Linked DNA regions of Martelella endophytica. The protein of the gene in region 1 interacts with the protein of each later gene in a pairwise test. Links are inferred from orthologs where the notes say so. Each region holds a gene or a part of one and is shown on either strand. Other genes may lie near its edges. The genes, in order: TM49_RS14635 and ybgC.

Region 1 (3,250 bases):
GCCACCTTCGGAACGAGGTCGATCGGCGTCTCGCGCTCGGGATTGTCGAGATTCAGCGTCGGTGGCGCAATGTTGTCGCGGATCGCCAGCGTCGAGAAGATCGCCTCGATCGCGCCGGCCGCACCGAGAAGATGGCCGGTCGCCGATTTCGTCGAGGACATCGAGACCTTGCTTGCCGCATCGCCGAGCAGGCGTTCGACCGCTCCAAGCTCGATGGTATCGGCCATCGTCGAGGTGCCGTGGGCATTGATGTAGTCGACGTCTGCGGCCGAGATGCCGGCGCGCTTCAGCGCCGAGGTCATGCAGCGGAAGGCGCCTTCGCCATCCTCGCTGGGCGCAGTGATGTGATAGGCATCACCGCTCAGACCGTAGCCGACAACTTCGGCATAGATCTTGGCGCCGCGCGCCTTGGCATGCTCCAGCTCTTCCAGAATCACGACACCGGCGCCCTCGCCCATGACAAAGCCGTCACGATCGACGTCGTAGGGACGCGAGGCGCGCTGCGGATCATCATTGAAATCGGTGGAGAGCGCCTTGCAGGCGGCAAAGCCCGCGAGCGACAGACGGCAGATCGGCGACTCCGTGCCGCCGGCGACCATCACATCGGCATCGCCGAAGCCGATCAGACGGCTTGCATCGCCGATCGCGTGCGCGCCGGTCGAGCAGGCGGTAACCACCGAATGGTTAGGGCCGCGCAGCTTGTGGCGGATCGAAACCTGGCCAGAGGCCAGATTGATCAGACGACCCGGGATGAAGAAGGGCGAGACCCGGCGCGGGCCTCGATCGCGCAGCGTGTAGCCGGCCTCGACAATGCCATCGAGACCGCCAATGCCGGAGCCGATCAGGACGCCGGTGGAAATCTGGTCTTCATCGCTTTCGGGATGCCAGTCGGCATCGGCAAGCGCCATGTCGGCGGCGGCCATCGCATAGACGATGAACGGGTCGACCTTGCGCTGTTCCTTGGGCTCCATCCACTGGTCGGCGTTGTAGGTGCCGTCCGAGCCATCGCCGAGCGGGATCGAGCAGGCGATCTTCGCCGGCAGATCCTCGACCTCGAAGGCAGTGACCTTGCTGGCCCCGTTCCTGCCCTCGAGCAGTCGCGACCATGTGACATCAACGCCGCATCCAAGCGGCGTTACCATACCCAGACCGGTGATTACGACACGCCTCATTGTCGGATCGCCCCCTTGCCTCATTGTTCTTGTCATGTCCTGACGCTGCGCATTATCCGAGCGGATCCGGCGCATCTGTCAGGGAACCGATTGCCTTGCGGACCTTGCGCTCCGGTTCGGAAATCCGGCCGGGCCGCGCTCATGGCTGGGCCTTTCTGGCCTCAACGCAGGACGATCCGGCTTTGTCGATGTTCCCCGAAACGCCACCCATGGTCCAGCAAAAATCATAGCGGGGGCCGTGGGCCAGCGTGTCGGCGGATAAAAAAAGGCCCGTATGACCGGGCCGGGCAAGGCGGGTTTTCAGCTTGGCTGCAAACCCGCCTCAGCATCATCGATGGATCAGGCCTGGGCCTTTTCGATGAACTTGATCGCGTCGCCAACCGTCAGGATGGAATCAGCAGCATCATCGGGAATTTCGACGCCGAATTCTTCTTCGAAGGCCATGACCAGCTCGACGGTATCGAGCGAATCCGCGCCGAGATCGTCGATGAAGCTCGCGCTTTCGACAACCTTGTCGGCATCCACGCCCAGGTGATCTACAACAATTTTCTTAACGCGTTCTGCGATATCGCTCATGTCGGTTTCCTCGACCTGTCTCAAGTTCCACGGGATTACGCCCGGTGAAGTTAGCGCCATCCGCTCCATGGGCGGAAGCGGCAGCAATCATGTGAACCAAAGCCCACTTTGGAAATACCCGGTTCGCAAAAAACCGGGTATCGCACTTGGACTGTTCAATGCAGTCCCGGCCCGCTTACCATGGTTTGTTCATGGCGCAAAGCCTAAAAAGCGCCTGTTTGCAGCCATCAAAGGCAAATCGATGCCCGCCGAAGGTGCAAACCGGCCCTTCCTCAGATCATGGCCATCCCGCCGTTGACATGCAATGTCTGGCCGGTGACGTAACCCGCTTCCTGAGAAGCGAGATAGGCGACGGCGACGGCGATGTCATCACCGCTGCCCATGCGCTTCATCGGCACAGCGCCGAGAATCGCTTCCTTCTGCTTGTCGTTCAGCTTGTCGGTCATCGCGGTCTCGATGAAACCGGGCGCAACGCAATTCACGGTGACGTTGCGGGGAGCAACTTCCTGCGCCAGCGACTTGGAAAAGCCGATCATGCCGGCCTTGGAGGCGCAGTAATTGGCCTGGCCCGGATTGCCGGTGACGCCGACGATCGAGGTGATGTTGATGACGCGGCCATAGCGACGGCGCATCATCGGGTGCATCACGGCCCGCGTCAGCAGGAAGGCTGCCGTCAGGTTGACCTCCAGCACGCTTTCCCAGTCCGCATCGCTCATGCGCACGAACAGGCCGTCCTTGGTGATGCCGGCATTGTTGACGAGGATGTCCACGCCTTCGAGCTCGGCCTCGGCCTTTTCGCCGAGCGCCTTGACGGCCTCACGGTCGGAAAGGTTGGCGGCGAACACATGGGCGCGTTCGCCGAGTTCGGTTGCCAGCGCCTCCAGCTTTTCGGCGCGCGTGCCGTGCAGGCCGACGATTGCGCCCTGGGCATGCAGCTTGCGGGCGATGGATTCGCCGATGCCGCCGCTTGCGCCCGTTACCAGTGCCTTGCGGCCGGTCAGATCCAACATGTCATATCCCCTTCGGAATGAATTCGTCTCAGCCCTTGATCGCCTTCAGCACGCCGTCGATATCCTCCGGCGTGCCGACGGAAACGGCGTTCAGGGAGCGGTCGATGCGGCGTGCAAGGCCGGAAAGGACCTTGCCGGCACCGAGTTCATAAAGTGTGGCGATTTCGGCCGCGGCAAACCAGGAGACCGTCTCGCGCCAGCGCACGCGGCCGGTGACCTGCGCCACCAGCAGCTTCGCGATCTCGTCCGGATCCTCGACCGGCTCGACGCTGACATTGGCAATCACGGGAACCACCGGAATGGACTTCTTGACCCCGTCAAGCGCTTCCTCCATGGCATCGGCCGCAGGCCGCATCAGCGAAGAGTGGAAGGGCGCGGAGACCGGCAGCAGGATGGCGCGCTTGGCGCCCTTGGCGCTGGCAAGCTCGGCCGCCTTTTCGACGGGCGTCTTCTCGCCGGAGATGACCAGCTGGCCGCCGCCATTGTCGTTGG
Region 2 (3,146 bases), 770 kb from region 1 along the record:
GGAAAATCTGCCCTTCCGGCGTGACCGAAACGGTGATCGGCTGGGTATCGGAATTGAGCGCCTGCGCCTGCGTCTCGGGCAAGTCGATCGGTACGCCGACGGTCATCATCGGGGCGGCCACCATGAAGATGATGAGCAGCACCAGCATGACGTCGACGAGCGGCGTGACGTTGATTTCACTGACGGGCGCCTTGCGCGAACGGCGACGTCCGCGCCGTCCGGCTCCTGCTCCGCCTGTTCCTACTGACATGGCCATGTCGGTTCTCTCCCTTCAGGCGTTATTCCGCCGCGGGGCGCGACTGGAGTTTCTCGTCGATCTGGCGCGAAAGAATGGCGGAGAACTCATCCGCGAAACCTTCCATGCGACCAACGAGCTTGCCGGAATCGGCGGAGAACTTGTTGTAGGCGATAACCGCCGGAATAGCGGCGACAAGACCGATCGCGGTGGCGAGGAGCGCTTCGGCGATACCCGGCGCCACGACGGCGAGATTGGTCGACTTCGAACCGGCAATCGCCTGGAACGAGGTCATAATGCCGACGACCGTGCCGAACAGGCCGATGAACGGCGCTGCGGAGCCCGTGCTGGCAAGGAAGCCGAGGCGGGCCTCGAGCGATTCCGATTCACGCTGGATGGCGACATCCATCGCCTTTTCGACGCGCATCTGCAGGCCGACCGGCGTACGTGCGCCGCGTTCGAAGGATTTCTTCCATTCGCGCATGGCGGAGACAAAGACGGCGGCCATGCCGGTGGTCTTGCGCTCCGAAAGCGTGCTGTAGAGTTTTTCGAGCGAGGTGCCCGACCAGAACGCGTCCTCGAACTGATTGTAGGCGCGACGTTCCTTGTTGTAGGCGATGATCTTCTCGATCACGATGGCCCAGGTCCACACCGAGGCTGCGATCAGCCCCAGCATGACGATCTTGACGATCAGACCCGCCTGCAAGAAGAGCGCCAGGAGGCCGACATCGGCCGTTGCTTCCAACCCAAGCTGTTCCATATTTCGATAGTCCCTGAATACGAAGGCCCGGCAAGCCGGACGGTACAGTTAGAGCCGCCTGCGAGACGCTTTTCGATTTGCAATGAGATTGAGGACGCCCATTTCTTCCCTCTGTTCCCCAAAAACGTGGTGAAAGGGAGGCAAAAACGCCCGAAATCCCGCTTGTCGCATAAAACACGACTATGGTTAACGCCGGGTTACCACGACTGCCCCAAAGGGAGCTCCATGACCCGAAAACGCCTGAAATCAAACGCGCGCAGGCTGCGGCGCAATTCCTTCACATAATACTCATGTTTTATCAAGCCCCGCCGTCCGCTTCGTCCTGTCCGGGCATGAGCGTTGCGGCAAGTTCGTCGGGCATGCGCCGCGCCCGGCCATGACGGTTGATCATGACGACCGTCACCGTCGCCGTCGCCAACAGCACACCGTTGGCGAGGATGGCCTGATCCAGCACCAGCCGCACACCGGTCGCCTTCTTCGTCGTCGTGGTGACCTCGATCACATCATCCATCCGGGCGGGCCGGATGAATTTCAGGTCCATATGGTGGACGGCAAAGGCAAGGCCTTCCTCATCGATCGTGTGCAGTGCCCGCTGCTCGACGCCCAGACACCGCAGGAAATCCGTCCGCCCGCGCTCGAAAAAGTGGAGATAGCGGGCATGATAGACGAGGCCCGAGAAATCGGTGTCCTCGTAATAGATCCGCTGCCTGAGGTGGTGCGTGCCCTCCTCCAGCCAGCCGCTGAGAGGACTTGCGTCCCTGTCGTTGCTATCTGCCATCGATCGCTCCGGTTTGACGCCCTTCGGATACAGCAATGTGACAGCGGGGAAAAGGCCGAAGCCGATCCCCGGCCGAACGTGGGCAACCGACCTCCGCAAGACGAAAGGATAACGCCGTCTGGCCGAAATTCAAAGCTCAGAGAAAGGCCGGAGCGAAGACATTGCCATAGCCCTCCTCGCGCAGCGTGCCGCGATGCATCAGGACGGCGCCGAGCCGACCGATCTCGTCCGAGCTCTTCGCAGCCGCCCCGTTGCCGGCCGTCAGCACGGCGATGCGCGGTGACGGCGAAAAGCCGATCATCGGATAGCCCGACGGCGAGAAGCTGGTGACACAGGTGCCGGTGGTCGTGCTCAGGACGCGGATTTTCGGCATCAGTGCGCAGAGGATGCGGGTGAGGTGCTCGCGAGTGGAGACGCGGCCTTCCGAACGAAACCAGGTGCGTATTGCCGCCTCGTCCGCAAGCGCCATGTCGTCCGGATCGCCGCCGATCTTGATGTAGTAGCGCCCGTCGGGATAGCGGATCGGCGGCAGAAGATAGATCCCGTGGGCGTCGACCTCCGGCCTGTAAATCAGGCTCGGCATGCCGTGGAGCGCTGCGGCCTCAGCCTCGGAGATCTCGAAAAACGCAACGGTGCGGGCATAGACGGTGAGCGCGATGCGCGCCGGCAGGAGATTTTCGTTGATGGTGAAGCCACCGGCGGCGACCAGCGCCGTGTCGGCGGTCAGGCTCTGGCCATCATCGGTTTCGACGCTGACCCGCCCGCCTCGCTCCGCGACCTTCGTCACGGCTGCGGCAATGACGCTCGCCCCCGCCCTTTCGGCAAGCAGCGATTGGGCCGCGACCAGCCGCCGCGGCGAGATATGCCCGGCATTCGTCGTTTCATAGACGGCCTCCGTTTTCGGAGCGAAGGCAAAGCAGGGAAAGCGGGTTTCGGGCGCTTCAACGAGTTCGGCAGGAGCCTCGCAGGCGGCAGCGGCCGCCAGGATCGTCTCGAGATAGCGCCCCCTGGACCGCGCCGGCCCCGCAATCAGCGCTCCGGCCTCGGTGAAGAAGGTGACGCCGCTGTCGCGTTCGATGTCGCGGTAGCGGGCGATCGAACGATTTGCGAGACGGGCCCAGACGGGATCGCGATCGATGGTGCGGGTGATGCGCCCCTCGTCGTAGTGGCTGCCGAAAACACCTTCGTGGCTCGCCTTGTCCTCCGGCTCGCCGGGACCGACGACGGCAACCCCCTCCTGCATCCCGGCAAGATGGCGGGCGGCGGCCGATCCCATCAGTCCGCGACCGACGATGATCGTGCTGAAATGTTGTCGTGTCATGCATGCGCCCCGGCCGACGTCTGTGCCGGAGCTTGTTGCCGAAGCGGCGGCA

Evidence for each region.
Region 2: the proteins of TM49_RS14635 (region 1) and ybgC interact in binary tests that used the Escherichia coli proteins (3 or more experiments, as listed by UniProt). The link is inferred for Martelella endophytica from one-to-one orthologs.

The regions. Positions count from the first base shown.
Region 1 is NZ_CP010803.1:3,200,363-3,203,612, reverse strand. What follows is about bases 131-3,060. They hold TM49_RS14635 (acyl carrier protein), read right to left. Parts: upstream 1,749-3,060; coding sequence 1,512-1,748; downstream 131-1,511. Other genes in these bases: fabD (ACP S-malonyltransferase), read right to left, coding at 2,787-3,060; fabG (3-oxoacyl-[acyl-carrier-protein] reductase), read right to left, coding at 2,021-2,758; fabF (beta-ketoacyl-ACP synthase II), read right to left, coding at 131-1,172. Outside these bases: more of fabF, read right to left, coding at 1-130; more of fabD, read right to left, coding at 3,061-3,250. UniProt on the Escherichia coli protein: Carrier of the growing fatty acid chain in fatty acid biosynthesis.
Region 2 is NZ_CP010803.1:3,969,684-3,972,829, forward strand. Bases 34-2,859 are described here. They hold ybgC (tol-pal system-associated acyl-CoA thioesterase), read right to left. Parts: upstream 1,774-2,859; coding sequence 1,294-1,773; downstream 34-1,293. Other genes in these bases: tolR (protein TolR), read right to left, coding at 34-256; tolQ (protein TolQ), read right to left, coding at 279-995; TM49_RS18320 (NAD(P)/FAD-dependent oxidoreductase), read right to left, coding at 1,910-2,859. In the rest of the region: more of tolR, read right to left, coding at 1-33; more of TM49_RS18320, read right to left, coding at 2,860-3,094.